DNA from 2 places in the Pseudomonas sp. E141 genome. Region 1 is predicted to be linked to the other one. Evidence: predicted binding sites of a transcription regulator. Region 1 holds the regulator's gene; the other holds the start of a gene.

Region 1 (14,938 bases):
TCCTCGCAACATTCCGGCCATGGATATTGTCATTGACCAGTTGTTCCAGGGGCCCGACCTCATTGGTGCCTGGTCGTTGAAGGTGCGTCCGACAGGCAAGGGCATTGCCTTGAACAACCTGGATATGGGCCTCAAGGGCATGGTCTTGAGCGGCAATGGTGGCTGGGAAGGCGTCCCCGGCTCCACCAGCAGTTGGTACAAAGGCCGCATCGGTGGCAAGAATCTGGCCGATGTGCTCAAGGGCTGGGGCTATGCGCCGAGCGTGACCAGCGAGAAATTCCGCCTGGACGTCGATGGTCGCTGGCCTGGCTCGCCAGCGTGGGTCGCCACGAAGCGCTTCTCCGGGAGTCTGGATGCGTCGCTGAGCAAGGGCCAGTTCGTCGAGTTGGAAGGCGGCGCCCAGGCGCTGCGGGTATTTGGCTTGCTGAACTTCAACTCCATCGGCCGCCGATTGCGCCTGGACTTCTCTGACCTGTTTGGCAAAGGCTTGAGCTACGATCGGGTCAAGGGGCTGCTGGTGGCGAGCAACGGTGTCTACGTGACCCGTGAACCCATCACCCTGACGGGACCGTCGAGCAACCTGGAGCTCAATGGCACACTGGACATGGTGGCCGATCGGGTCGACGCCAAGTTGCAGGTGACGCTGCCGGTGACCAACAACCTGCCGATTGCAGCGCTGATTGTCGGCGCGCCAGCGGTGGGTGGGGCGCTGTTTCTGATCGACAAACTGATTGGCGACCGTGTGGCGCGCTTTGCCAGCGTAAGATACGACGTCAAGGGGCCGTGGAAAGAGCCGAAGATTACCTTCGACAAGCCGTTCTGACAGGCAATGACATCCCCTTGTGGGAGCGAGCCTGTGGGAGCAAAGCTTGCTCGCGATTGCGGTGTATCAGCCAGCCTATATGTTGGATGTACCTGCCTCATCGCGAGCAAGCTTTGCTCCCACAGCCGCCTCGGGCGAGGATAAAAAAGAGGGAAGCACCATGCCAGTGGCAGTGATTCAGATGGTCAGTCAAAGCGATGTGCTCGCCAATCTGGCCCGCGCTCGTGTGCTGCTGGAACAGGCTGCCGCTGGCGGCGCAAGGCTGGCGGTGCTGCCTGAAAACTTCGCGGCCATGGGCCGGCGGGATGTGGCGGACATCGGTCGTGCCGAGGCCTTTGGTCAGGGACCGATCCTGCCCTGGTTGAAACAGACCGCCCGTGACCTCAAGTTATGGATTGTGGCCGGCACGTTGCCGTTGCCGCCGATGGACCAACCGGACGCCAGGGTGCATGCCTGTTCGTTGCTGATCGACGATCAGGGCCAGATTGTCGCGCGCTACGACAAGCTGCACCTGTTCGATGTGGACGTGGCAGACAATCGCGGTCGTTATCGCGAGTCTGATGACTATGCTTATGGCTACAACGTGGTAGTGGCCGATACACCTGTAGGACGGGTTGGTCTGACGGTTTGTTATGACTTGCGTTTCCCGGAACTCTATAGCGAGCTGCGCGCCGCCGGGGCTGAATTGATCACCGCGCCTTCGGCGTTTACCGCAGTGACTGGCGCTGCCCATTGGGAGGTGTTGATTCGCGCCCGGGCTATCGAGACCCAGTGTTATGTGCTGGCAGCCGCTCAGGGTGGGCTGCATCCAGGGCCACGGGAAACCTTTGGCCATGCAGCGATAGTCGATCCGTGGGGCCGTGTGCTGGCGCAACAGGATCAAGGCGAGGCCGTTTTGCTGGCCGAGCGCGACAGCAGCGAACAGGCGTCCATCCGGGCGCGTATGCCGGTGGCTAGCCATCGGCGCTTTTTCTCGCAGGGCGCTCGACAGCGGCCTGTCCAAGACGACGAATTCAAGGCGTAGAACATATGAGCGGGTTGTTATCCTCAGTCAGTGAACACCTTTTAGCCCCCGGTGGCGTCACCCTCGAAAGCCTGCAAGGGGTGCTGGGCGACCTGGCCGGCCCGGGCATCGATGCAGCCGACCTGTATTTCCAAGGGATGATCTCCGAGTCCTGGTCGCTGGAAGACGGTATCGTCAAGGAGGGCAGTTTCAACCTTGACCAGGGCGTGGGTGTGCGTGCCCAGTCCGGGGAAAAAACCGGCTTTGCCTACAGTAACGCCATCACCCTTGAAGCACTGGGCGCCGCAGCCCGTGCCGCTCGTTCGATTTCCCGGGCCGGGCAGAACGGCAAGGTACAGGCCTTCAGCAGCCAGGACGTGACGCAGTTGTATGCGCCGGACAACCCGCTGGAAGTCATGAGCCGCGCCGAAAAGGTCGAGCTGCTCAAGCGCATCGACGTCGCCACTCGCGCCCTTGATCCACGCATCCAGCAAGTATCGGTGAGCATGGCCGGGGTCTGGGAGCGAATCCTGGTGGCGTCCACCGACGGCGGTCTGGCGGCGGACGTCCGGCCGCTGGTGCGTTTCAATGTCAGTGTGATCGTCGAGCAGAACGGTCGTCGCGAGCGCGGCGGCCATGGTGGCGGCGGACGCACCGATTACCGTTATTTCCTCAGCGAAGATCGCGCCATGGGTTACGCCCGCGAAGCGCTGCGCCAGGCCCTGGTCAACCTTGAAGCGATCCCGGCGCCGGCCGGCACATTGCCGGTGGTGCTGGGTTCTGGCTGGTCCGGTGTGCTGCTGCACGAAGCGGTGGGGCACGGTCTGGAAGGCGACTTCAACCGTAAAGGCAGTTCGGCCTACAGCGGCCGCATGGGCGAAATGGTCGCTTCGAAACTCTGCACCATCGTCGATGATGGCACCCTGGCCGGACGTCGCGGCTCCCTGAGTGTCGACGATGAAGGCACCCCGACCGAATGCACCACCCTGATCGAGAACGGCGTGCTCAAGGGCTATATGCAAGACAAGCTCAACGCCCGCCTGATGGGCGTGGCCCGTACCGGCAATGGTCGCCGCGAGTCTTACGCGCATCTGCCGATGCCGCGCATGACCAACACCTACATGCTGGGCGGTCAGAGCGATCCGGCGGAAATCATCGCTTCGGTGAAAAAGGGTATTTACTGCGCCAACCTCGGCGGCGGCCAGGTGGATATCACCAGCGGCAAATTCGTGTTTTCCACCAGTGAGGCTTACCTGATCGAAGACGGCAAGATCACTGCGCCGGTCAAGGGCGCGACCCTGATCGGCAACGGGCCGGAGGCGATGAGCAAGGTGTCGATGGTCGGTAACGATCTGGCGCTGGACAGCGGCGTGGGGACGTGCGGCAAGGATGGGCAGTCAGTACCGGTGGGTGTCGGTCAGCCGACCCTGAAGATTGATGCGATTACCGTGGGTGGCACGGGCGCATGACGGGAGCGCTGGGTGGAGTGCGAGGCCTCCACCCACGGTCGTTACTCAGCGCAGGCCGCGTTGAGTTTCGTCCAGCTCACGAATGTATTTGAAGATTTTACGGCTCGAGGCCGGTGGCTTGTTTTGCGCCAACTCGTGCTGGGCCTGACGGATCAGGGAGCGCAGTTGCTGACGGTCAGCCTCCGGGTAGTCGATGACGAATTTTTCCAGTACGCCGTCATCGCCTGCGATCAGGCGATCGCGCCAGCGCTCCAGGTTATGGAAGCGTTCGTTGTACTGCCGGGTAGAGGCATCGAGTTGATCGAGCAGAACCAGGATGGCGTCAGTGTCCTGGTCGCGCATCAGTTTGCCGATGAATTGCAGGTGCCGTTTACGCGCGATATTCGCGGTGTGCTTGGGCGCATCGGCCAGGGCTCGGCGCAAGGCGTCGGTCAGAGGCAGTTTGGCCAGCAAGTCAGGCTTGAGTGTTGTCAGGCGCTCGCCGAGGTCAACCAGAGCATGCAGCTCGCGTTTGACCTGGGATTTGCTTTTTTCACCCTCGTAGAGGGAGTCGTCGTAAGAATCAACCATGGTGGCAGTCCGCAAAGAAACGCCGCCATGATAACCAGTCGGGGGCCGCTTGTCCGGCCCGGTCGCTCGAAGGCCTCAGGTTTGTACGCAAAGTCGCGAAGGCACTATTCGTACAAACCCTGACCGAAAGCAGAATTTGAGTGGAGATACACCATGAGTGCAGTTCAGAGCGTCGGCCCGCAAGCATTGCCGGCACTGCAGGAACAAGTCGAGCAGATCCTTGCCGAAGCCAAGCGACAGGGCGCCAGTGCGTGTGAGGTGGCGGTCTCTCTGGAACAAGGTTTGTCGACATCGGTACGCCAGCGCGAGGTGGAGACCGTCGAATTCAATCGCGACCAGGGGTTTGGCATCACATTGTACGCCGGCCAGCGCAAGGGCTCGGCCAGCACGTCGGCCAGTGGTCCTGACGCCATTCGTGAAACCGTTGCCGCTGCGCTGGCGATCGCCCAGCACACCTCCGAGGACGAAGCTTCGGGCCTGGCCGATGCTGCGCTGATGTGCAAGGAACTGCGAGACTTCGACCTGTTCCACGCCTGGGACATCACCCCGGAACAAGCCATCGAGCAGGCGTTGCGCTGTGAAGCGGCGGCTTTCGACGCCGACCCGCGAATCAAAAACGCCGACGGCACGACCCTCAATACCCATCAGGGCTGCCGTGTATACGGTAACAGCCACGGTTTTATCGGTGGTTATGCGTCGACCCGGCACAGCCTCAGTTGCGTCATGATCGCCGAAGCCAACGGCCAGATGCAGCGCGACTACTGGTATGACGTGAACCGTCAGGGCAATCTTCTGGCAGACCCGGTGAGTATTGGCCGCAAAGCCGCGCAGCGGGCGGCCAGCCGCTTGGGTGCGCGGCCGGTGCCGACCTGTGAAGTGCCGGTGCTGTTTGCCGCCGAACTGGCCGGCGGGTTGTTTGGCAGCTTTTTGTCGGCGGTCTCCGGCGGCAATTTGTATCGCAAATCATCGTTTCTCGAAGGGGCACTCGGCCAGAAACTGTTCCCGGAGTGGATGACCATCGATGAGCGTCCGCACCTGATGCAGGCCATGGGCAGCTCCGCCTTCGACGGCGATGGCCTGGCCACCTACGCCAAGCCATTCGTGGAGAATGGCGAACTGGTTTCCTACATTCTCGGCACCTATTCAGGTCGCAAGCTTGGCATGCCCAGCACCGCCAATGCCGGTGGCGTACATAACCTGTTCGTGACCCATGGCGAAGAGGACCAGGCAGCCTTGCTGCGTCGCATGGGCCGTGGCCTGCTGGTGACGGAACTGATGGGGCATGGCCTGAACATGGTCACCGGGGACTATTCTCGCGGCGCGGCGGGGTTCTGGGTCGAGAACGGCGAGATTCAGTTTGCCGTCCAGGAAGTCACCATCGCCGGTAACATGCGCGATATGTTCAAGCAGATCCTGGCGGTGGGTAACGACCTGGAACTGCGCAGCAACATCCGCACCGGCTCGGTGTTGATCGAGCGAATGACGGTGGCGGGTAGCTGACCTTCAGCGCAGTAAAAAAGGCGCGTCATCCAAGTGGATGACGCGCCTTTTTTGTGTGTTCGCAAACCCCTGTGGCTGCTTCAGAGCTTAAGGCTATTCGCCTTCATCGAAGTAGTTGTTGATCAGCCCCACCAACGCATCCAGCGCCTCCTGCTCCTGTTCACCTTCGGTTCGCAGATGGATTTTGGTGCCTTGGCCGGCTGCCAGCATCATCATGGCCATGATGCTTTTGCCATTGATCATTTTCTCGGGGTCACGGCCCACGAGTATCTCGCAAGGAAACTGACCTGCCACACCGACGAACTTGGCTGACGCGCGGGCATGCAAGCCCAGCTTGTTGATGATTTCAATTTCCAGAGCGGGCATCGCGATGTGAATCCTTTAGCTGAGGTCGCGGTGGCGAACCTGGACGTTCTTCAGGGACTGTTGCAGGAGCTGACCCAATCGTTCGGTCAGGTAGACGGAGCGGTGATGGCCACCGGTACAGCCAATGGCAATCGTGACGTAGGCGCGGTTGCTTGCGGCAAAGCGCGGCAGCCATTTGAGCAGGTAGCTGGAGATGTCCTGGTACATTTCCTCGACATCCGGCTGGGCGGCCAGGTAGTCGATCACCGGCTGGTCGAGCCCCGATTGTTCGCGCAGCTCCGGTTTCCAATAAGGATTGGGCAGGCAGCGCACATCGAACACCAGGTCGGCGTCTACCGGCATTCCGCGCTTGAAACCGAACGACTCCACCAGAAATGCCGTGCCTGGCTCCGGCTGGTTCAGCAGACGCAACTTGATGGTGTCGCGCAGTTGATACAGGTTCAGGTGGGTGGTATTGACCTTCAGGTCCGCCAGGTCGGCGATCGGCCCCAGCAACTGGCTCTCGTCATGAATGGCTTCGGCCAGGGAGCGGCTTGCGTTGCTCAGGGGATGACGCCGACGGGTTTCGGAGAAACGCTTGAGCAGCGTCTCCTCATCGGCATCCAGATACAGCACATCGCACTGGATGTGCCGATTGCGCACTTCCGCGAGCAGCTCCGGGAACCGCGACAGGTGGCTCGGCAGATTACGTGCATCGATGGAGACCGCCACCAGCGGTTGCGCCAGTTCGGTATGGATCAGGGCGCGCTCGGCCAGTTCCGGCAGCAGGCCGGCCGGCAGGTTGTCGATGCAGTAGTAGCCGCTGTCCTCAAGCACGTTAAGCGCCGTGCTTTTACCGGAGCCGGAGCGTCCGCTGACAATGATCATGCGCATGTTTAATGACCGTTCTGCTCGTCCAGGACAACCTGATACAAGGCTTCGTTGCTCGGCGCGCTGCGCAATTTCTCGCGCACTTCCTTGCGGTCCAGCATGCTGGCGATCTGGCGCAGCAGCTCAAGGTGCGCATCGGTCGCCGCTTCCGGTACCAGCAGTACAAACAGCAGGTCGACCGGTGCGCCGTCGATGGCGTCGAAATCTATGGGTGCTTCAAGGTGCAGCAGCGCACTGATCGGCGCTGTACAGGCCTTGAGGCGGCAATGGGGAATGGCGATACCGTTGCCAAAGCCGGTGGAGCCCAGTTTTTCACGGGCAAACAGGGCCTCGAAGACATCCTGCATTTCCAGATCCGGTACCTCTCGGTGGATCAGGTTGGCAATTTGTTCGAGGGCTTTCTTTTTACTGCCACCCGGCACGTTCACCTGGGAACGGCCGGGGGTCAGGATGGATTCTAGTCGGATCATGGATTAGGGGGGTTAACGACCGGTCGCGCCCTGGAGGAGGCTCTGGGTCTTTTCCTTATGCTTTTTGAGTTGGCGATCCAGCTTGTCGGTCAGCAGGTCAATCGCGGCATACATGTCTTCATGCGCAGCATTGGCAACCACTTCTCCGCCGGGGATATGCAACGTGGCTTCGATTTTCTGCAGCAGCTTCTCGACGTTCATCGTGACTTGCACGTTGGTGATCTTGTCGAAATGCCTCTCCAATCGTTCGAGTTTTTCGCCGATGTATTCGCGAAGAGGTTCGGTCACTTCCAGTTGGTGTCCACTGATGTTGACTTGCATACAGCTTCTCCTTCGTTGCCAGTGCATAAAGCGGCAGGCAGAAATGCCTGCCACTGGAACGCTGTGGCGTGGCCTGTTACATCAACCGCTTGCGTTCGCTCGAAGGTGCGATCCCGAGGGATTCACGGTATTTGGCGACGGTACGGCGGGCCACCTGAATGCCTTGTGCCTCCAGTAAACCAGCGATCTTGCTGTCACTCAACGGCTTTTTCTGATTTTCCGCGGCCACCAGTTTTTTGATGATCGCGCGGATGGCTGTGGACGAGCATTCACCGCCTTCGGAGGTGCTGACGTGGCTGGAGAAAAAGTATTTCAGTTCATATATGCCCCGGGGGGTATGCATGAATTTCTGGGTGGTCACCCGCGAAATCGTCGACTCGTGCATGCCCACTGCCTCGGCAATGTCGTGCAGGACCAACGGCTTCATGGCTTCGTCGCCGTACTCCAGGAAGCCGCGCTGATGCTCGACGATCTGGGTGGCTACTTTCATCAGGGTTTCGTTGCGGCTTTGCAGGCTCTTGATGAACCAGCGCGCTTCCTGCAACTGGTTGCGCATGAAGGTGTTGTCGGCGCTGGTGTCCGCGCGCTTTACGAAACCGGCGTACTGGGCGTTCACCCGCAGCTTGGGCACCGATTCCTGGTTCAGTTCCACCAGCCAGCGGTCGTTGTGCTTGCGCACGATCACGTCGGGAACCACGTATTCGGGTTCGGTGGACTCGATCTGTGAACCTGGGCGCGGGTTGAGGCTCTGGACCAGCTCGATCACCTGGCGCAGTTCATCTTCCTTGAGCTTCATGCGACGCATCAACTGGCTGTAGTCGCGACCGCCCAGCAAGTCGATGTAATCGGTGACCAGTCGCTTGGCTTCGGCCAGCCAAGGCGTCTTGGCGGGTAACTGACGCAGTTGCAACAGCAGACACTCGCCCAGGTTGCGAGCACCGATGCCGGCGGGTTCGAACTGCTGGATGCGGTGCAGGACGGCTTCGATTTCGTCCAGCTCAATGTCCAGCTCGGGGTCAAAGGCCTCGAGGATTTCTTCAAGCGTCTCGTCCAGGTAGCCCTGATTGTTGATGCAGTCGATCAGCGTCACGGCAATCAGACGATCGGTATCGGACATCGGCGCCAGGTTCAGTTGCCACAGCAAGTGGCTCTGCAGGCTTTCGCCGGTGGAGGTGCGGGTAGTGAAGTCCCACTCGTCGTCATCGCTGCTGGGCAGGCTGCTGGCGCTGGTCTGGTAGACGTCTTCCCAGGCAGTATCCACGGGCAGATCGTTGGGGATGCGTTCATTCCATTCGCCATCCTCAAGGTTATCCACCGTCGGGGCGGTTTCCTGATAGGACGGTTCCGGGATTTCGGTGTTGGTCTTTTGCTCGACGTTATCGGCCAGCGGATCGGTGTTGTCGAAGTCGTCGCCTTCTTCCTGGCGTTCGAGCATCGGATTGGACTCCAGGGCCTCCTGGATTTCCTGTTGCAGGTCCAGGGTCGACAATTGGAGCAGGCGGATGGCCTGTTGCAGCTGCGGTGTCATCGTCAGCTGCTGGCCCATTCTCAAGACTAGCGATGGTTTCATGGCTGGGGCTTAACACCTTATTCGCCGGCGCACATGCGCCATCCACTACAGGGCGCCGAAGCGCCAAACTTAAGCAAATTATATGCCTGAAACTGAAGTGTTTGCCTAGGGCGTCACGTAATAAAATTAGCGACGCCGAGGTGATTGACCAGACACTTTTCGCTTACAGGCGGAACTCATGGCCCAAATACACTTCCTTGACCAGTTCATTGGCCAGGATGGTCGCGGAGTCGCCTTCGGCAATCAACTGGCCATCATTGACGATATAGGCGGTTTCACAGATATCCAGCGTCTCGCGAACGTTGTGGTCGGTGATCAATACGCCGATGCCCTTGGCCTTGAGATGGTGGATGATCTGCTTGATGTCGCCGACCGAAATCGGATCCACGCCAGCGAATGGTTCGTCCAGCAGGATGAATTTCGGTGCGGTGGCCAGGGCGCGAGCGATTTCCACGCGGCGCCGTTCGCCACCGGACAGGCTCATGCCCAGGTTGTCGCGGATGTGGCTGATGTGGAATTCCTGCAGCAGGCTTTCCAGTTCCTGGCGGCGACCGGCTTTGTCGAGTTCCTTGCGGGTCTCGAGGATCGCCATGATGTTGTCGGCAACCGACAGTTTGCGGAAGATCGACGCTTCTTGCGGCAGATAGCCGATACCGGCCTTCGCCCGGCCATGCATCGGCTGGTGGCTGACGTCCAGGTCGTCGATCAGGACGCGGCCTTGATCGGCCTGAACCAGGCCGACGATCATGTAGAAGCAGGTGGTCTTGCCCGCGCCGTTGGGGCCGAGCAGGCCGACGATCTGGCCGCTGTCGATGGACAGGCTGACATCACGCACGACTTGGCGGCTCTTGTAGCTCTTGGCCAGGTGCTGAGCTTTCAGAGTTGCCATTACTGGGCCTTCTGCTCGTCGGTTTTCTTTTTCGGCTGGATGACCATGTCGATCCGTGGACGCTGCTCGGTGACCTTGCTGCCAGTGGCGCGACCGGCGCTGGCCAGCTTTTTGTTCGTGTCGTAGACGATTTTCTCGCCCTGGGTGGTGTTGCCGTCCTTGTCGATGACCTTGGCGCGATCGATCAGCACCACGCGGTCTTTGGCGGCGTGGTACTGAATGGTTACCCCGTAGCCTTGAACCGGCTTGGTGTCGCCCGCGGTTTGCATCTGCTCGAAGTAGGCCAGGTTGCCCACCGAGGTGACGACGTCGATGTCGCCGGACTGGGTGCGGGTGATGGTCACGGTGTTGCCGGTGACCTTCATCGAACCCTGGGTGATGATCACGTCACCTTTATAGGTGGCTACACCGTTCTTGTCGTCCAGTTGGGCGTCGTCGGCCTGGATGCGGATAGGCTGGTCGCGGTCGGTGGGGAGGGCCCAGGCGCTCGCGCTTCCCAGTGCTGCGCCCAGACTGAGCAAAATAGGGAGGGTTTTAGCGAGCTTCATACTGTCCTCTTACGTTCGATAGCAGGTGTATCCTGCTTTCCTTCAAATACGCTTTCATTCCCGTGCCGGTCGACACACCACCGGCGCCGTCGATTCTAACGGGTTGCTCGGTCTGCGCATATTCTCGCTGCGGGAAGACTGTCATACGACTGCTGGTAATGATGGTCGTACGGTTCTTCTCATCGGTCCGGGCGATGCGTACCGAATCAATCAGTTCCACTTCGGTGCCGTCGGGATTGACCTCGGCGCGTTCGCTCTGCACGTGCCACGGAAACTCGGTGCCCCTGAACATGTTCAGGTCTGGCTTGGTGACCAGTGTGATTTCGCTGGCCTTGACGTGGTCGACTTTGTCGGACGTCATTTCATACTGCACTTTGCCATCGGGCAGGTATTGCAGGGTATGCGTGTTGGTCGCATACCAGTCGATATCATTTTCCTGGACCTTGACCGCAGGGCGGTCGAGGAAGCGTTCCGGGCTGATGTTCCAATACCCGACCGCCGCGAAAATCGCTGCGATGCAGCCGAACACCACGATGGTGCGAATTTTCTTGCTTAGCATAAATGACTCACAGATACGCGGCGTTGGCCGCCTCGAGGCGGCCTTGGGCGCGAAGGATCAGTTCACAGAATTCACGGGCGGCCCCTTCGCCGCCTCGCGCCGTGGTGATGCCGTGGGCGTGCTCGCGCACGAAGCCGGCCGCGTTTGCCACCGCCATGCCCAGGCCGACCCGACGAATCACCGGCAGGTCCGGCAGGTCGTCACCGAGGTAGGCGACCTGTTCATAGCTTAGGTTGAGTTGCCCCAGAAGCTCGTCCAGCACCACCAGTTTATCTTCACGTCCCTGATAAAGGTGGGGGATGCCGAGGTTCTTCGCGCGCCGCTCGACCACCGGGGTCTTGCGGCCACTGATGATGGCGGTCTGCACGCCAGCGGCCATCAGCATCTTGATGCCTTGGCCGTCGAGGGTGTTGAAGGTCTTGAATTCGCTGCCGTCTTCGAGGAAATAAAGGCGGCCGTCGGTCAGGACGCCGTCCACGTCGAACACGGCCAGTTTGATCGCTTTGCCACGTTGCAGCAGGTCTGTGTTCATTTACATGACTCCCGCACGCAGCAAGTCGTGCATGTTCAGGGCGCCCACCGGGCGGTCTTCGTCGTCGACCACCACCAGGGCGCTGATCTTATGGTCTTCCATGATTTTCAAGGCCTCGGCGGCGAGCATCTCGGCGCGGGCCGTTTTGCCGTGGGGGGTCATGACCTGCTCGATGGTCGCACTGTGAATGTCGATCGAGTGGTCCAGGGTGCGACGCAGGTCGCCGTCGGTGAAGATCCCGGCGAGTTTGCCGTCAGTTTCGAGAATGACCGTCATGCCCAGACCCTTGCGGGTCATTTCCATGAGTGCATCCTTGAGCAGCGTGCCGCGTGGCACCTGTGGCAGCTCCTGACCTGCGTGCATCACGTTTTCCACTTTCAACAGCAGGCGACGGCCCAGGGCGCCGCCGGGGTGGGAGAACGCGAAGTCTTCAGCGGTAAACCCCCTGGCTTCCAGCAACGCCACGGCCAGGGCATCACCCATGACCAGGGTGGCGGTGGTAGAAGAGGTCGGCGCCAGGTTCAACGGGCAGGCTTCGTGCTCGACATGAACATTGAGATTGACCTCGGCGGCTTTGGCCAGGGGCGAATCCGGATTGCCAGTGACACTGATCAGTTGGATCCCCAGGCGCTTGATCAGCGGCAGCAGGGTGATGATCTCATTGGTCGAACCAGAGTTGGACAGGGCCAGGATGATGTCTTCCCGGGTGATCATGCCCATGTCACCGTGGCTGGCTTCGGCCGGATGGACAAAAAATGCCGGAGTGCCGGTGCTGGCCAGGGTGGCGGCGATCTTGTTGCCGATGTGTCCGGATTTTCCCATGCCGACCACGACCACCCGACCCTTGCTGGCCAGAATCATCTCGCAGGCACGTACGAAATCAGCGTCGATATGGGGCAGCAAGCCTTGTACGGCTTCGAGCTCGAGGCGGATGGTACGTTGTGCCGATTGAATCAGGTCGCTGGTTTGGTTCATGTCAGAGATCGCATGGCTCGATGAAAAGGCGGCGATTATAGCGGCAATGAACAATTCCCTCACGTTAGTTCGTCATGCTTTGTTCGAGCGATTCACATGGCTTGATACAAAGTCTCTTCTTTTAGCGGTATCCGGACTGAACGGGCGCGGGCTTGGGCCTTGGGCGCTTGGGTGTTGCAGTGATATAGTTCGCCGCCGGTTCGGGTGCCCGGCAGTCCGGCGTTTGTCGGTTGCCCAGGGCATTCGGATGTGAGGCTGCATCGCAAGGAGTTTAGATGAGTGCCGACAACGCCTACGCGGTCGAGCTGAAGGGATTGTCCTTCAAGCGAGGGGCGCGCAGCATTTTCAATGACATCGATATCCGCATTCCCCGTGGCAAGGTCACCGGCATCATGGGGCCTTCCGGGTGCGGCAAGACCACGCTGTTGCGGCTGATGGGTGCACAGTTGCGCCCCAGTGCCGGCGAAGTCTGGGTCAATGGGCAGAATCTTCCAAAGCTGTCGCGCAGCGATCTGTTCGATGCGCGCAAGCACATGGGCGTGCTGTTCCAGAGCGGCGCCCTGTTCACCGATCTCGACGTGTTCGAGAATGTGGCGTTCCCCTTGCGGGTCCATACCGACCTGCCTGAAGAGATGATTCGCGACATCGTCCTGCTCAAATTGCAGGCGGTCGGGCTGCGGGGTGCCCTGGACTTGATGCCGGACGAACTGTCCGGTGGCATGAAGCGCCGCGTCGCCCTGGCCCGGGCGATTGCCCTTGATCCGAAGATCCTCATGTATGACGAACCCTTCGTCGGCCAGGACCCGATCGCCATGGGCGTGCTGGTGCGCCTGATCCGTCTGCTCAACGATGCGCTGGGTATTACCAGTATTGTGGTGTCCCACGACCTGGCCGAAACCGCGAGCATTGCGGACTACATCTACGTGATCGGCGATGGCCAGGTGCTGGGGCAGGGTACGCCCCAGGAATTGAAGGCCTCGGACAGCCCGCGCATTCGTCAATTCATGAAGGGTGATCCGGACGGGCCTGTGGCGTTCCATTTTCCGGCCACGGATTACCGCACCGATCTGCTGGGGAAGCGCTGATGCGCAAGAAATCACTGATAGAAAGAGTTCGCCTGTTTGGTCGTTCCGGCATCGATGTGGTGGCAGTGCTGGGCCGTTCCTCGCTGTTTCTGATGCATGCCCTGCTGGGGCGCAACACGACGGGTGGCGGGTTTGGGCTGCTGGTGAAGCAACTGCACTCGGTGGGCGTGATGTCCCTGGTGATCATCGTGGTCTCCGGGATCTTCATCGGTATGGTCCTGGCGCTGCAGGGGTTCAACATCTTGTCCAGCTACGGTTCGGAGCAGGCGGTTGGACAGATGGTCGCGCTGACATTGTTGCGTGAGCTGGGACCTGTGGTGACCGCGCTGCTGTTTGCCGGGCGTGCCGGTTCGGCGCTGACGGCCGAAATCGGTAACATGAAGTCCACCGAACAATTGTCCAGTCTGGAAATGATCGGTGTCGACCCGCTCAAGTACATCATTGCCCCGCGCCTGTGGGCCGGTTTCATTTCCCTGCCGGTGCTGGCGATCATTTTCAGCGTCGTGGGGATCTGGGGCGGCTCGTGGGTGGCTGTAGACTGGCTGGGGGTCTATGAAGGTTCCTACTGGTCCAACATGCAGAACAGTGTCGATTTTCTCGACGACGTGCTCAACGGCGTTATCAAAAGTGCCGTATTCGCTTTCGTGGTGACCTGGATCGCCGTGTTTCAAGGCTATGACTGTGAGCCCACGTCAGAGGGGATCAGCCGTGCCACAACCAAGACCGTGGTGTACGCCTCGCTGGCGGTCCTGGGCCTTGACTTTATTCTGACCGCCTTGATGTTTGGAGATTTCTGATGCAAAACCGCACCCTGGAAATCGGTGTCGGCCTTTTCTTGCTGGCTGGCATCCTGGCTTTGCTGTTGTTGGCCCTGCGGGTCAGTGGCCTGGCGCCGACCGCAAGCACCGACACTTATAAACTTTATGCTTATTTTGACAATATCGCCGGTTTGACGGTCAGAGCCAAAGTGACCATGGCTGGTGTAACCATCGGCAAGGTCACGGCAATCGATCTGGACCGCGACAGTTTCACTGGCCGGGTGACGCTGCAGCTGGAAAAGCGCGTGGATAACCTGCCGACTGACTCCACTGCATCGATCCTCACTGCTGGGCTGCTGGGCGAGAAATACATCGGCATCAGCGTTGGCGGTGAAGAAGCTTTGCTCAAGGATGGCGGGACCATCCACGATACGCAGTCGTCACTGGTGCTTGAGGACCTGATCGGTAAATTCCTGCTCAATACCGTTAGCAAAGACGCCAAATGAGGAGCTTTTGAATGATCTCTATCTTGCGACGTAGCCTGTTGGTGCTGCTCGCGGCGCTGCCGCTGATGGCCAACGCCGTGGCCGCGCCTTCGGCCCATGAAATCATCCAGGACACTACCACCCG
Region 2 (14,938 bases), 720 kb from region 1:
ACGCTGGTGCAGTCACCGAACAAGAAAGAACCCGGGCAGAATCAGTGGGGCCTGTACAACGGCAGCCTCAACGCCCTGGAGTGGGAAAACTTCGCACCGATCAAACGCTGCCGCGAGCTGCTGGAGTTGCTGACCTGGTGCCATCGCAACGGTGTGATCGACAGCAGTACGCGCCTGGCGCTGCACCCTGGTAGCAGCGACCTGAGTGAGTTCGAACTGTTCAACCTGCTGGGCAGCCTGCAACAGTCCATCGCCCTGCCGCTGAGCACGGTAGATGAAGAACAGCTGCTGCGCGCCAGCGTGCCCAGCGAAGTGCTGATACTGGTTAACGTCGGCGTCGATCCGCTCAAGCATCATCGCGACCTCAATATCCTGATGACCACCGAGCGCACGGACTCCCTGAGCTACGCCGGGGTTCGGGAGAACCTGGTGCTGACCCTGGATCAGGTCACGCTCAACAGTTGGAACGAGGTGCTGGTCAACCGCTTCGACGGCGAGCACGCCCTGCTCGACTGCCTGCGCGATTACCTCAATGACCTGCCCGTCACTCAGCGCCAGCCGCGTTTGCAGGTACGCTGTTTCTGCCACAACCGCGCGCAGTTCATTGCCCGCCGGGTCGAGGAAGTCATCGAAACGGCCCAGACCCTGCTACTAAGCAGGCTCAACCACCGCTATCTGCTCCAGGTCCAGCAGCACTACCACGTATTGGAGCTGGTGCCGGGCCAGGTCAATCACGTGGCCCTGGGCAGCCTGTCGGCGCTGATGGATTACCTGGGCGAGGAGCTGACGGCCTACAGCCCTCTGCATCTGGATCCGATGGCTCTGGAGGACCATGACCTGGCGCTGATCCTGCCCATGGGGCAGCCCGAGTGCATTCAGGTGTTCTACCGGGTCAACGAGGACGACGCTGAGCTGTACGTGCTCGATGAGCTCAATGCCCTGTGGCAACAGCGCTTGCCTTATCACGACGACCACAGCCTGCTGGTGCCATTGCAGCGCTTCCTGCAATCGGTGCTGTACCGCCGCGACGCGTTACTGCCGATGGATGCCACCCAGCCATTGCCCCTGGAAACCCTGTACTACCAGCTCCTGCCCTCGGGCAGCGGGCGGGCACGGCGGATCGAGGCGCGGCAGGCGCCGCAAACGCCAGTGAACAAGCCGTTCTATGACGTGCAGGCAATCATCGGCAAAGCCACTCATGGGCAGGTGCACGTCACCCTGTATTGCGATCAGCGGGAGTTTTCGGAGCTGGAACATGGCGACCAGTTGTTCCGCGTGGTCGCCAGGGAGATCGTCGAACAGCGCCGCGAGGCCGAACGCTATCGCTGCTACATCACCGACCTGGACCTCTCGGGTCTTGTGGGTGATGGGGCCTGCTCAAGTAATTTGTACCTGCGTTACAAGGCTGACCTGGAACGCGCCCTGAACGAGGCGCTGGCCTTGGTCTGAAGCGCTTAGAGGTGGAAATCGCCGCCCGCTTCCGGCTGGTATTCCACGGCCAGCAATGTCAGTTTCAGCGTCTTGCCGCCCGGCGCCGGCCAGTCGATGTGCTGGCCAACCTTCAGGCCCAACAGTGCGCTGCCTACCGGGGCAAGGATTGATATCTTGCCTTCGTCGGCATTGGCATCCTGTGGATAAACCAGGGTCAGGTGATAGTCCTTGCCGCTGCTTTCTTCGCGGCAGTGCACACGCGAATTCATGGTCACGACATCGGCGGGCACTTCATCGTGGCCTACCACGGTGTCGGCACGATCCAGTTCGGTTTGCAACGCAATCACGCCCGGCAGCGTTTCATCAAGGCTATCGATCAGGCGCTCCAGACGTTGTACGTCCAGACGTGTAAGGGTGATGGAAGGTACGGTCATAATTCAGGCAGACTCCTTTGTTCTGCACGAAAAAAGCAAAACCCCGCCACAAAAAGACGGGGTTTTCACGGGCCTCGATGAGTTGAGGCGTAGCTGGACACTATCACAGCTCAATAAATAAACAACCCGGGCCAAATCTACCCATTGTCATGGGGAGCAGAATTACTGTGGCGCGGGGATTGTGGGAGCAAAGCTTGCTCGCGAAACAGGCGCCTCGATTTCAGGAAGAACGCGTCGTCTTCATCGCGGGCAAGCCTTGCTCCCACACAGTGGGCGATTACACCAGAGATTTGCGTTTAGCCGCCTCGGCGCAGATGACCCGGCGGCGCTCATCATCGGCCGAGCGCCATTCGCGGATATCCTCCACATGACGGAAACAACCGAGGCAGACCTTCTGCTCATCCAACTTGCACACGCTGGTGCACGGAGAGGGCACTGCGGGGCTGACGTTGCTGTAGAGCGGTTTGGGCGGGCGCGCCGGAGTGTTCTGGCTCACGCTGTCAAAGGCCTTCGAAATCCAGTTCCACCCCGGCCTGCTGCTTGACGATGCGCTCGAGCATTTCGCCCAATTGCTCTTCGCTCTTGTCGCACATCCAGCGTTCGCTTTCCTCGTCGTAGTCGAAGTGGAAACCGCCGGACACCGCCGCCAACCACAGCTGCCGCAACGGCTCCTGGCGGCTGAAAATCAACTGGCTGCCATTTTCGAACTTGACGGTCAGCACCCCGGCGGAGCTTTCCAGGTCGATGTCCAGCTCGCTTTCGTCGAATACATCCTCCAGCGTTTGCTGGGTCGCATCGACCAGATCGTGGAAACGGGCTTCAGTCAAACTCATTGCGGCAACCTCGAAAATGTCTGCTCATGCTCAAGCGCCGCAAGATACGGACGCTTCCCGGCGATTGCAAAGGATATACCGACCGACGACAGCCGGCTTTGGGAAAAGCCTCCCGGCGCCGGACGGGAACCCCGTTGCATAGGCAAGCTGCCGGGTGGCCGGTATACTCCGGCGCAATTAACGCATTTTCAAGGATTTCGCCATGAAGCGCCTGATCTCTTCCCTTGCTGCGCTCGTCGCGGTTGCTTGCCTTGTGACAGCCTGTGGTCAAAAAGGTCCGCTGTACCTGCCCGACGACAGCAAATCCCCTGAAGAACAGGCCAAGTCGTCGCAATCCAAGTCCCACGCGCACGATACCCACACCACTTATTAAGGGAACGCCATGGACGCTTTTAACTACCGTGGCGGGGAGCTGTTCGCGGAAGGGGTTGCCTTGTCCGCGCTCGCGGAACGTTTCGGCACGCCAACCTACGTTTATTCCCGTGCACACATCGAAGCCCAGTATCTGGCCTTCGCCGATGCTCTGGCCGGCATGCCGCACCTGGTATGTTTCGCCGTAAAGGCCAACTCCAACCTCGGTGTACTCAACGTCCTGGCACGCCTGGGTGCCGGCTTTGACATCGTTTCCGGTGGTGAGCTCGAACGCGTGCTGGCCGCTGGCGGCAGCGCCGACAAGATCGTTTTTTCCGGCGTCGGCAAGACCCGTGAAGACATGCGCCGCGCCCTGGAAGTGGGGGTGCACTGCTTCAACGTCGAATCGACCGATGAGCTGGAGCGCCTGCAACTGGTCGCCGCCGAGATGGGTGTCCGCGCGCCGATCTCTTTGCGCGTGAACCCGGACGTTGATGCCGGCACGCACCCGTACATTTCCACCGGTCTCAAGGAAAACAAGTTCGGCATCGCCATTGCCGACGCCGAGGATGTGTACGTACGCGCGGCCCAACTGCCGAACCTGGAAGTGCTGGGCGTGGATTGCCACATCGGCTCGCAACTGACCACCCTCGAGCCTTTCATCGATGCCCTCGACCGCCTGCTGGCGCTGGTTGACCGCCTCAGCGATTGCGGCATCTACCTGCGTCACATCGACCTGGGCGGCGGCGTCGGCGTGCGCTACCGCGACGAAGAGCCGCCGCTGGTGGCCGACTACGTCAAGGCGGTGCGTGAACGCCTCGACGGTCGCGACCTGGCCCTGATGTTCGAGCCGGGCCGCTACATCGTTGCCAATGCCGGCGTGCTGTTGACCCAGGTCGAATACCTCAAGCACACCGAGCACAAGGATTTCGCCATCGTCGATGCGGCGATGAACGACCTGATCCGCCCGGCGCTGTACCAGGCCTGGATGGACGTCACCGCGGTGCGCCCTCGCGCTACCGCCGCCCGCAGCTACGATATTGTCGGCCCTATCTGCGAAACCGGCGACTTCCTGGCCAAGGGTCGGGAGCTGGCGCTGGAAGAAGGCGATCTGCTGGCCGTGCATTCGGCCGGGGCCTACGGGTTTGTCATGAGTTCCAACTACAACACTCGCGGCCGCTGCGCCGAAGTGCTGGTGGACGGTGATCAGGCGTTTGAAGTGCGTCGCCGCGAGACGGTAGCCGAGTTGTTTGCCGGCGAAAGCCTGCTGCCGGAGTAAAACCATGCTGCTGCGTTTTACCAAGATGCACGGCCTGGGCAACGACTTCATGGTCCTCGACCTGGTCAGCCAGCACGCGCACATCCTGCCCAAGCATGCCAAACAATGGGGCGACCGGCACACCGGTATCGGTTTCGACCAGTTGCTGATCGTCGAGGCGCCCAACAACCCGGACGTGGACTTCCGTTACCGGATCTTCAACGCCGATGGTTCGGAAGTCGAGCAGTGCGGCAACGGCGCCCGCTGCTTCGCCCGATTCGTGCTGGACAAGCGCCTGACCGCCAAACGGCAGATTCGCGTCGAGACTAAAAGCGGCATCATCGAACTGGATGTACGCAGCGACGGCCAGATCGGCGTCAACATGGGTGCCCCGCGCTTGATACCGGCGGACATTCCGTTCGAAGCGCCGGCCCAGGCCTTGAGCTATCAGTTGGAGGTCGACGGCACCACGGTGGAACTGGCGGCAGTATCCATGGGCAACCCCCATGCCGTCTTGCGAGTCAGCGATATCAACAGCGCGCCAGTGCATGAGCTGGGGCCGAAGATCGAAAATCATCCGCGCTTCCCCGCGCGGGTGAATGTCGGTTTCCTGCAGGTCATCGATCGCCACCGTGCGCAATTGCGCGTCTGGGAACGCGGTGCCGGGGAAACCCAGGCGTGCGGCACCGGCGCCTGCGCGGCGGCAGTCGCCGCGATCAGTCAGGGATGGATGGATTCGCCTTTACTGATCGACCTGCCCGGTGGACGCTTGTCCATCGAATGGGCAGGCCCCGGCCAACCGGTGCTGATGACCGGCCCGGCAGTACGCGTATACGAAGGACAAGTTCGTCTTTGAGTGAGTCAAACCCATGACCGACAAGCCACAGGTTCCAGCCCCGCAGCCCGACGAATCCCCCAGCCATCCGGACGCCGCAGCCGTGGCCGCGTACCTGGAGGCTCACCCGGACTTCTTCGTCGAGCATGAAGAACTGCTGGCGACGATGCGCATCCCCCACCGCCGCGGCGACACGGTGTCGCTGGTCGAGCATCAGATGAAGATTCTGCGCGAGCGCAACATCGAAATGCGCCATCGTCTTTCGCACCTGATGGACGTAGCCCGGGATAACGATCGGCTCTTCGACAAGACCCGTCGCTTGATCCTGGCGCTCATGGATGCCAACACCCTCGAAGACCTGGTGATGAGTGTCGAAGACAGTCTGCGCCAGGATTTCCAGGTGCCTTTTGTCAGCCTGATCCTGTTTGGCGATAACGCCATGCCAGTGGGGCGCTGGGTAACCCACGCCGATGCACAGACAGCCATCGGCGGCTTGCTCACGGAGAACAAGAGCGTCAGCGGCAGCCTGCGCGAACATGAGCTGGACTTCCTCTTCGGCGAAGAACAGCGCAAGCAGATCGGCTCCACCGCTGTCGTCGCCATCGCCCACCAGGGCGTACATGGCGTGCTGGCCATTGCCAGTCGTGATCCGCAACACTACAAAAGCTCGGTGGGCACGTTGTTTTTAAGCTACATCGCCGAAGTCACCGGCCGGGTCCTGCCGCGCATGACTGGTTCACTGCGCTCGGTACGCTGATGATGGAACGGCAGCTGGACGCCTACTGCGAACACCTGCGCAGTGAGCGCCAGGTGTCGCCCCACACGCTGTCGGCCTATCGCCGCGACCTGGAAAAAGTGTTGGCCTGGTGCCAGAAGCAAAACATCGGCAGTTGGGCAGCCTTGGACATCCAGCGCCTGCGCAGCCTGGTCGCCCGCCTTCATCAACAAGGGCAATCTTCCCGCAGCCTGGCGCGACTGTTGTCAGCAGTGCGAGGCCTGTACCACTACCTCAACCGCGAAGGGCTGTGCGATCACGACCCCGCCACCGGCCTGGCACCGCCCAAGGGCGAACGCCGGCTGCCCAAGACCCTGGACACCGACCGGGCCCTGCAATTGCTGGAAGGCGCCGTCGAGGATGACTTCCCGGCGCGACGGGACCAGGCGATTCTCGAATTGTTCTACTCCTCCGGCCTGCGGCTTTCCGAACTGACGGGGCTTAACCTGGATCAACTGGACCTGGCCGATGGCATGGTCCAGGTGCTGGGCAAGGGCAGCAAGACACGTTTGCTGCCCGTTGGCCGCAAAGCCCGTGAGGCCCTGGAGCTGTGGCTGCCGTTGCGGGCGCTGACCAACCCGGCCGACGACGCGGTATTTGTCAGCCAGCAAGGCCGGCGTCTCGGCCCGCGGGCGATCCAGGTGCGGGTCAAGGCCGCCGGTGAACGCGAGCTGGGACAGAACCTGCACCCCCACATGCTCAGGCATTCCTTCGCCAGCCATCTGCTGGAGTCTTCCCAGGACCTGCGCGCCGTCCAGGAACTGCTCGGCCACTCCGACATCAAGACCACCCAGATCTATACCCACCTGGACTTCCAGCACCTGGCAACGGTCTATGACAGTGCCCACCCAAGGGCCAAACGAATCAAGGGCGACGAATCATGACCATCGAGCTCATCACTTTCGACCTCGACGACACCCTATGGGACACCGCCCCGGTGATCGCCAGTGCCGAGGCCATCTTACGCCAGTGGCTGACCGACAACGCCCCGAACCTGGGCAGCGTGCCGGTGGAGCATCTTTTTACCATTCGCGAGCAAGTGTTGCGCGAGGAGCCCGGCCTGAAGCACCGCATCAGCGCACTGCGCCGACGAGTGCTGTTCCGTGCCTTGCAGGACGCCGGTTATGACCAGTGGCAAGCCTCGGAGCTGGCGGACGAAGCGTTCGAAACATTCCTGCACGCCCGTCACCAACTGCAAATCTTTCCCGAGGTGCAGCCTACCCTGGAAATTCTAGCCAACCATTTCGCCCTCGGCGTGGTCACCAATGGCAACGCCGATGTACGTCGCCTGGGACTGGCGGATTATTTCAAGTTCGCCCTGTGCGCCGAGGACATCGGCATCGCCAAGCCTGACGCCCGGCTGTTCCACGAAGCCTTGCAACGCGGCGGCGCCACAGCGCAAACCGCCGTGCACATTGGCGATCATCCGGGTGACGACATCGCCGGCGCCCAACAGGCCGGCTTGCGGGCAATCTGGTTCAATCCGGCGGGTAAAACCTGGGATGCCGAGCATGTACCGGATGCAGAGATTCGCAGCCTGACCGAGCTGCCGGGGTTACTGGCGGGGTGGCATAGCCAACCCTGAACCGCCTGTTTTGTGGCCACCAGAACTCAAATTGTGGGAGCGAGCCTGCTCGCGATAGCAATGGCACATCCAGCGTCGATGTGACAGATGGATCGCTATCGCGAGCAGGCTCGCTCCCACAGGATCCGCGGCGCCTGGCCTGAAGATTTTTATAGCCCATGAAAAAGCCCGCAGCGACGGCGGGCTTTTTCAGCAAGCAAGAAGCAGATGCTCAGATCGGGCGGCTGCCGTACTTGTTGTCCGGTTTCTTGGGCGGATCCGCAACAACGTTGGCCTCCACTTCCTGCACTTTACCGCCTCGGGCCAGGAACTCCTCCATGGCCTTGGCGAGCGCATCACGCTCCTTGTTCTTGGCCTCTACGCTCGGCAACTCGTCGACCGAAACCGCCGCCTTGGCCTTGCCTTTGGCGGTTGGCGCCGGTACATCGGCCCCATCGTCGTCGGCGACGTCTTCAGCCGCCGCTTCCAGGCCTTCTTCGGTCTCGTCTTCGTCACCTACTTCGAGGTCGTCGTTTTCCAGATCATCGTCGCTCATGTTCTACCTCATGACTTGCGAAAAGCAGATTAGTTATAGCCCAGCTTCGCCGTCTGTCGAAGGCTGCCAGAAAAAATTCAACATCCGCCGGCAATCAGCGGTTACTCCCCATCACCGTACAAAGTGGCGAGGACTTTACGAGCACCGCCATGATCACGGTGCTCGCCCAGATAAACACCTTGCCAGGTACCCAATGCCAGCCGTCCCGCCGTGACCGGCAGGCTAAGCTGACACCCCAGCACGCTGGCCTTGAAGTGCGCCGGGAGGTCGTCCAGGCCTTCGTCGTTGTGCTCATAATCGGCGGTTCCTTGTGGGATCAGCCGATTGAAAAATCGTTCGAAGTCTCGACGCACCGCCGGATCGGCGTTCTCGTTGATGGTCAACGAGGCCGAGGTATGCTGCAGCCACAGATGCAACAGACCGACACGACATGCCCGGAGTTCAGGCAGGCCGGCGAGCAACTCGTCCGTTACCAGATGAAAGCCCCGAGGCCTTGCCCGCAGGGTTATCAGCGTCTGTTGCCACATACAGATCTCCGCACGTTCGGCGCGCATTCTAGCGCGCTCTGGGAAAAAACAAAGGGCCTAATACGCCTGCTTTGGTGTAAGCCGATGGCGGTAGAAAAACCCATGTCGCGTACATAACAAAAGACGTCGGAAAAACCGGTACATCCTGTGAGCAATGACAAACTCCAGACAAAAAAATGCCCGGCGAACCGGGCATTTTTTTTATTGCGTGTACTTACAGATTGTAGCCACGCTCGTTGTGCTGGGCCAGGTCCAGGCCGACCGCTTCTTCTTCCTCGGAGACACGCAGACCCATGACGGCGTCCAGGACTTTGAGAATGATGAAGGTGACGATCGCGGTGTAGATCACCGTGAAGCCTACACCCTTGAGCTGAATCCACACTTGCGCGCCGATATCAGTCACGGTGCCGAAGCCACCCAGGGCCGGCGCTGCGAACACACCGGTCAGGATCGCGCCCAGGATACCGCCGATGCCGTGCACGCCGAAGGCGTCCAGGGAGTCGTCATAGCCCATTTTGCGCTTGAGGGTAGTGGCGCAGAAGAAGCACACCACACCCGCCGCCAAGCCGATGACCAGGGCGCCCATCGGGCCCACGGTACCGGCAGCCGGAGTAATCGCCACCAGACCCGCCACCACACCCGAGGCAATGCCCAGTGCGCTTGGCTTACCGTGGGTGATCCACTCGGCGAACATCCAGCCCAACGCCGCAGCAGCGGTTGCAATCTGGGTCACCAGCATTGCCATACCGGCGGTGCCGTTGGCCGCGATGGCGGAACCGGCGTTGAAGCCGAACCAGCCTACCCACAGCATGGCCGCACCCATCAAGGTGTAACCCAGGTTATGCGGTGCCATCGGGGTAGTCGGGAAGCCCTTGCGCTTACCCAGTACCAGGCATGCCACCAGGCCAGCAATACCGGCGTTGATGTGCACCACGGTGCCGCCAGCGAAGTCCAGCACACCCCAGTCCCACATCAGGCCGCCGTTGCCGGACCAGACCATGTGCGCAATCGGTGCATACACCAGGGTGAACCACACGGCCATGAAGATCAGCATGGCGGAGAACTTCATCCGCTCGGCGAACGCGCCGACGATCAGGGCCGGGGTGATGATGGCGAACGTCATCTGGAAGGTGATGAACACCGCTTCAGGGAACAGGCCAGTCAGGCTACTAGGCGTGAGGCCCGCCAGGAATGCCTTGTTCAGACCGCCGACGAACGAATTGAAGTTGACGACGCCCTGCTCCATCCCCGTGGTGTCGAACGCAATGCTGTAGCCATAAATGACCCACAGGATGCTGATCAGACCGGTAATGGCAAAGCATTGCATCATCACGGAAAGAATGTTTTTCGACCGAACCATGCCGCCGTAGAACAGCGCCAGGCCGGGAATAGTCATGAACAGTACAAGAATTGTGGCAGTGAGCATCCAGGCAGTGTCGCCGGAGTTCAGGACTGGGGCTGCCGCTTCTTCTGCCATGGCCAGGCCAGGCGTTACGAAGGACAACAGGGCTCCTAGCCCTGCGAATTTACGCAGAGTCATATTGTTTTCTCCTGGGGCGTTGGGTTTGGCGGCTTAGATAGCGTCGGTATCGGTTTCGCCGGTACGGATGCGAATAGCCTGTTCCAGATTGACCACAAATATCTTGCCGTCACCAATCTTGCCGGTATTGGCGGCCTTGGTGATCGCCTCGATAACCCGGTCCAGATCCTTGTCGTCAATGGCGACATCGATCTTCACCTTGGGCAGGAAATCAACCACGTATTCCGCGCCGCGATACAGCTCGGTGTGACCTTTCTGCCGACCGAAGCCTTTGACCTCAGTAACGGTAATGCCCTGCACGCCGATTTCGGACAGCGACTCGCGCACGTCGTCCAACTTGAACGGCTTGATGATGGCAGTGACTAGCTTCATGAAACTTTCTCCCGAATTGGTGGACTTGCCCCAGGAAAACAAACCCGACTCAAGTCTAAGCGCAGTGCCTGGCTTTGTAACGCATCGTCGGCCCAAGTTGCCCGACCGGTGCCAGCTAACCACTCTGACGAAGCTCCCCGCCTCGCCGGCTGCACTGCATTCGTCACAGCGACTGCATCAGTGCATGGGTCATCAGCCACTAAGCAGAAACCTTGCCATCTGTGCCCAAACCTTCTGATTTCAGTCTCTTACCCACTGTGCCGGCTCGCGCCGCACCCCGAACAGGAACAATACGCACAACAACAGTGCGGCGATGCCCGGTCCAGTGCGCGAAAAGCGTGCACTCCTTGCTCGCCAATTGAATATAGACGCTGCGTGATACACTGCCCTCATCGTTTTCAGGACACCTGCCATGCTTGCGCCCAAAGACCTCCTCGACGCCCTCAGCGGCCACGCCTCCCGCCTATTGAGCGGCGACACACCCCTGCCCAAAAGCGAAATCGAAAGCCAGTTCAAGGCCCTGCTACAAAGCGGGTTCAGCAAGCTGGATCTGGTCAGCCGGGAAGAATTCGACAGTCAGATGGTCGTACTGGCCCGGACCCGGGCGCGGTTGGAGAGCCTGGAGGCGAAGGTGGCGGAGTTGGAGGCGAAGATAAATCCTCCTACCGAATAAAATCCCCAGCAGGAGCTGCTGAAAGCTGCGATTTTTTGTCTCGCTCCCCTGCAACGCTTTTTTGCCGAGACCTCAAGCCGACTAGGTCAGCCACTCGCGGCTCGCTGAGATTGACCTTGGGCCAGCGCAAGCGGCAACTCCAGGGTAAAGAGCGCGCCCTTGCCCGGCCCCGCGCTCTGCACTGTCAGCTCGCCGCCCATCTCGTGCGCAGCCAGAATGCAACTGTGCAGTCCAAAGCCGTGACCGTCGGCACGCGTCGTAAAACCATGCTCGAACACCCGGGTGAGATTGTCCCTGGAGATACCCTCGCCGTTGTCCTCGACCTCGATCCGCACATGCTTGTCGTCAGTGGCCTTCAGACGCAGGGTAATGCGCGACGGTCGATCCGCCACCGAATCAAGCGCCTGCTTGGCGTTGTTGATTAGATTGATCAGTATTTGCAGCACCTTGTGCTTGTCCAGCGACATCATCGGAATATCGGCGAGCTCCTTGATCAGCGTCACATGATGACGCGCCAGGGACACATCGCAGATGCGCACCACATCCTCGATCAGCTCTCGCAGCGAACCCGGCTCCAGCACGCTGGAGTTACCGGCATAGGACTGCTGGGTGGCGACGATTTCCTTGATATGGTCGATGCTCTTGGTCAGCTGCACCAACTCATCGATCATGCTCCGCTGCTCGGCTGCCAGGGCTTCGGCCAACTTGCCAAGATAGCCGGGTAGCGCGCGACCTTTCGGATCGCTGCTGATAAAGGCGCCGAGATCATCGGAATGCTCCTTCATCAATTCAGCAACCCTGATCACCCCCTGCCCCTTGGATGCGTGCACTTTCTCGTACAAGAGTCGGGCTGACACATTGACGCTATTGAGTACATTGCCCACGTTGTGCAGCACATTGGTGGCGATTTCCGCCATACCGGCCCGGCGCGCGGTAGTGACCAGTTCGGCCTGCGCCTCACGCAACTCGTCATTGACCCTGGCCAGTTGCTGCGGGCTGGGGATCTTAAGGGCCGCAGGCACTAGCCGAACCAGCAGGATGGCAGTAATCACCGAGGCGATAGCAGTGATTACCTTAACCAGCGCCGACAGCCAATAGTAGGGCTGCCAGATAGTCAGGATTTCCATCACATGGCTGGTCCCGCAGGCCAGGATGAACACACCAAAAGCCGTCAGCATCCAGTCAAAAGGCACGTCTTTGCGCTTGTGGATAAAATACAGAAGGGTGAAGGGGATGGAGATGTAGGACAGGGTGATCAAGCCATCGGCAATGACATTGGTCCACAGCAAATCCGGCCGCCACATATAGCAATGCCCGTGGGGCATGAAGCGCTTGTCGGTTAACAGAGCCAGCAGATCGTTCATGGGCCACTCACTCCCTGTGCCGTAGATGCCGATTGGACAAATCGGAGTCTAGCAGGGGCTGGGGCGGTCATTTCGAAGGCTCCGTGAAACGACCGCAGAGCCCTGCTGAACGAACGCGCGCCCTATCGCCATCGTGTTCGCGGGGGTGATCGGCCATTAGTAACCGCAACATCCTGGCAAAATTTTCGCCTTCGATTGCCCCACCGAAAGCCTATCCCACGACTAACCTTCAAGAGCCGCAGGACGCGGCCCCTTATTCACTCAAGGAACGATTGCATGTCGCTCGCCATTGTCCATAGCCGCGCCCAGGTGGGGGTGGAGGCTCCTGCCGTTACCGTTGAAGTCCATCTGGCCAATGGTTTGCCATCGCTGACGATGGTCGGTTTGCCTGAGGCGGCGGTGAAGGAAAGCAAGGACAGGGTACGCAGTGCGATCATCAATTCGGGCCTGAATTTCCCGGCGCGGCGCATCACGCTGAACTTGGCGCCGGCGGATCTGCCCAAGGACGGCGGGCGGTTCGACCTGGCGATTGCCTTGGGGATCCTGGCGGCCAGCGTACAGGTGCCGACCCTGATGCTGGACGATGTGGAATGTCTCGGGGAGTTGGCGTTGTCCGGCGCGGTGCGCCCGGTGCGCGGCGTGTTGCCCGCGGCGCTGGCGGCGCGCAAGGCCGGGCGTACGCTGCTGGTGCCGCGCGCGAATGCCGAGGAAGCCTGTCTGGCATCGGGGCTGAAGGTGATCGCGGTGGATCATCTGCTTGAAGCGGTAGCCCACTTCAATGGCCATACCCCGGTGGTGCCTTATGTTTCCAACGGGCTGCTCTCGGCGAGCAAGCCCTATCCTGACCTGAATGAAGTACAAGGCCAGGTCGGGGCCAAGCGCGCATTGCTGATCGCCGCTGCGGGAGCCCATAACCTGTTGTTCAGCGGACCACCAGGCACCGGCAAGACATTGCTGGCGAGTCGTTTACCGGGGTTGTTGCCGCCACTGGCTGAAAGTGAAGCCCTGGAGGTCGCCGCGATTCAGTCGGTCGCCAGTTGCGTACCGTTGAGCCATTGGCCGCAGCGCCCGTTTCGTCAACCGCATCACTCGGCGTCCGGCCCGGCGCTGGTGGGTGGCGGCTCAAAGCCGCAACCGGGAGAGATCACCCTCGCCCACCATGGCGTGCTGTTTCTCGATGAACTGCCGGAGTTCGACCGCAAGGTTCTTGAGGTCTTGAGGGAGCCGCTGGAATCGGGCCACATCGTGGTTTCGCGCGCTCGTGACCGGGTGCGCTTTCCGGCGCGTTTCCAGTTGGTGGCGGCGATGAATCCCTGCCCCTGTGGATACCTTGGCGAGACCAGTGGCCGATGCTCGTGTACGCCGGACATGGTGCAGCGCTACCGCAATAAACTCTCCGGCCCCTTACTGGACCGCATCGACCTGCACCTGACCGTCGCCCGGGAAGCCACGGCGTTGAGCCCCAAAAGCGAATCCGGTGACGATACGGCTACCGTAGCCGAGCAAGTGGCGGAGGCCCGCGAACGCCAGCAAAAGCGCCAAGGATGCGCCAACGCGTTCCTGGATCTGCCGGGTTTGCGTCGACATTGCAAGTTATCCACAACCGATGAAACCTGGCTGGAAACCGCCTGCGAACGACTGACCCTGTCGCTGCGAGCCGCCCACCGCCTGCTCAAGGTCGCCCGTACGCTGGCGGACCTTGAGCAAGCGGATCGAATCAGCCGGGAGCACTTGGCCGAAGCATTGCAATACCGGCCCGCCACGCCCTGATGGGCATCATGGCTTGCTCAGGTCCACCAGCGGCGTATTTCGTACTTCGGTTTGCTGGGCGCCCTGGATTTCATCGATACGTTTGAGGGCTTTATCCACGGCACCTTTATCCGCCAACAGGCTGTAGTGGATCTGGAACTGCTTGTGCTCTTTTGGCGCGATGGTGGGCACCAGGCCCAGTGGCCGTTGATACCGGCGGTTATAGGAAAAACTGGTGCCCGGCTCCAGCCCGGTCACGTAACCCTGACCTTGGGTATCGGTGTTTTTCCACAGGGAGAACACGGGGAGCGTGCCGGTGTTGAAGCCCACCGATACACCGAGGCTACCGGCCTTGTTGTGCAGCACGGTGAGGGTGTCGCCCTTGGCATCGGCATAAGGCACGACGTTGTAGACGGTTTCGTCGTAGTCCTTGGTTGGCCCTCGGTAGGTTTGCCAATCCGCCAGATCGCCCTTGGCCTTGTCGTTGAACGGCGAGACCTGCTTGACCGGCGCCGCGAAGCGAGCCCCCTGCTCCAGGAACGGTGTACTGAAATTGCTGTGGTAAAGCGCTTGGTATTCCTTCGGATAGTCGCCGTTGTTGGTCAGCGTGTCCTTGAGTGCGAAGCTCACGCTGCCGGGCTCGGTCAGCAGTTCGGTTTGTACCGAGAAATCGACT

Evidence for each region. The regulator sigma-54, encoded in region 1, starts transcription at its own class of promoters, with help from an activator protein. The targets are predictions, from matches to a motif close to ANTGGCATNNANNTTGCTNT.
Region 2: glnK (P-II family nitrogen regulator) is a predicted target of sigma-54. The motif match lies at 10,677-10,696, and genes of this name have one in related genera.

The regions. Positions count from the first base shown of each region.
Region 1 covers NZ_CP084024.1:4,802,197-4,817,134, reverse strand. The annotation lists gene GKKCFE_RS21565 (YhdP family protein) at 1-823, shown strand, start outside; gene GKKCFE_RS21560 (carbon-nitrogen hydrolase family protein) at 984-1,847, shown strand; gene tldD (metalloprotease TldD) at 1,853-3,295, shown strand; gene yjgA (ribosome biogenesis factor YjgA) at 3,341-3,865, opposite strand; gene pmbA (metalloprotease PmbA) at 4,019-5,365, shown strand; gene GKKCFE_RS21540 (HPr family phosphocarrier protein) at 5,459-5,731, opposite strand; gene rapZ (RNase adapter RapZ) at 5,747-6,604, opposite strand; gene ptsN (PTS IIA-like nitrogen regulatory protein PtsN) at 6,607-7,071, opposite strand; gene hpf (ribosome hibernation-promoting factor, HPF/YfiA family) at 7,084-7,392, opposite strand; gene GKKCFE_RS21520 (RNA polymerase factor sigma-54) at 7,469-8,962, opposite strand; gene lptB (LPS export ABC transporter ATP-binding protein) at 9,126-9,851, opposite strand; gene lptA (lipopolysaccharide transport periplasmic protein LptA) at 9,851-10,399, opposite strand; gene lptC (LPS export ABC transporter periplasmic protein LptC) at 10,386-10,958, opposite strand; gene GKKCFE_RS21500 (KdsC family phosphatase) at 10,966-11,490, opposite strand; gene GKKCFE_RS21495 (KpsF/GutQ family sugar-phosphate isomerase) at 11,491-12,465, opposite strand; gene GKKCFE_RS21490 (ATP-binding cassette domain-containing protein) at 12,741-13,550, shown strand; gene mlaE (lipid asymmetry maintenance ABC transporter permease subunit MlaE) at 13,550-14,347, shown strand; gene mlaD (outer membrane lipid asymmetry maintenance protein MlaD) at 14,347-14,814, shown strand; gene GKKCFE_RS21475 (MlaC/ttg2D family ABC transporter substrate-binding protein) at 14,826-14,938, shown strand, end outside.
Region 2 covers NZ_CP084024.1:5,520,869-5,535,806, forward strand. The annotation lists gene GKKCFE_RS24795 (class I adenylate cyclase) at 1-1,449, shown strand, start outside; gene rnk (nucleoside diphosphate kinase regulator) at 1,455-1,865, opposite strand; gene GKKCFE_RS24805 (DUF1289 domain-containing protein) at 2,143-2,361, opposite strand; gene cyaY (iron donor protein CyaY) at 2,366-2,698, opposite strand; gene lptM (LPS translocon maturation chaperone LptM) at 2,901-3,071, shown strand; gene lysA (diaminopimelate decarboxylase) at 3,081-4,328, shown strand; gene dapF (diaminopimelate epimerase) at 4,333-5,163, shown strand; gene GKKCFE_RS24830 (DUF484 family protein) at 5,177-5,899, shown strand; gene xerC (tyrosine recombinase XerC) at 5,902-6,801, shown strand; gene GKKCFE_RS24840 (HAD family hydrolase) at 6,798-7,502, shown strand; gene sutA (transcriptional regulator SutA) at 7,714-8,037, opposite strand; gene GKKCFE_RS24850 (secondary thiamine-phosphate synthase enzyme YjbQ) at 8,139-8,564, opposite strand; gene GKKCFE_RS24855 (ammonium transporter) at 8,779-10,104, opposite strand; gene glnK (P-II family nitrogen regulator) at 10,138-10,476, opposite strand; gene GKKCFE_RS24865 (accessory factor UbiK family protein) at 10,889-11,149, shown strand; gene GKKCFE_RS24870 (sensor histidine kinase) at 11,236-12,513, opposite strand; gene GKKCFE_RS24875 (YifB family Mg chelatase-like AAA ATPase) at 12,790-14,283, shown strand; gene GKKCFE_RS24880 (aldose 1-epimerase family protein) at 14,290-14,938, opposite strand, start outside.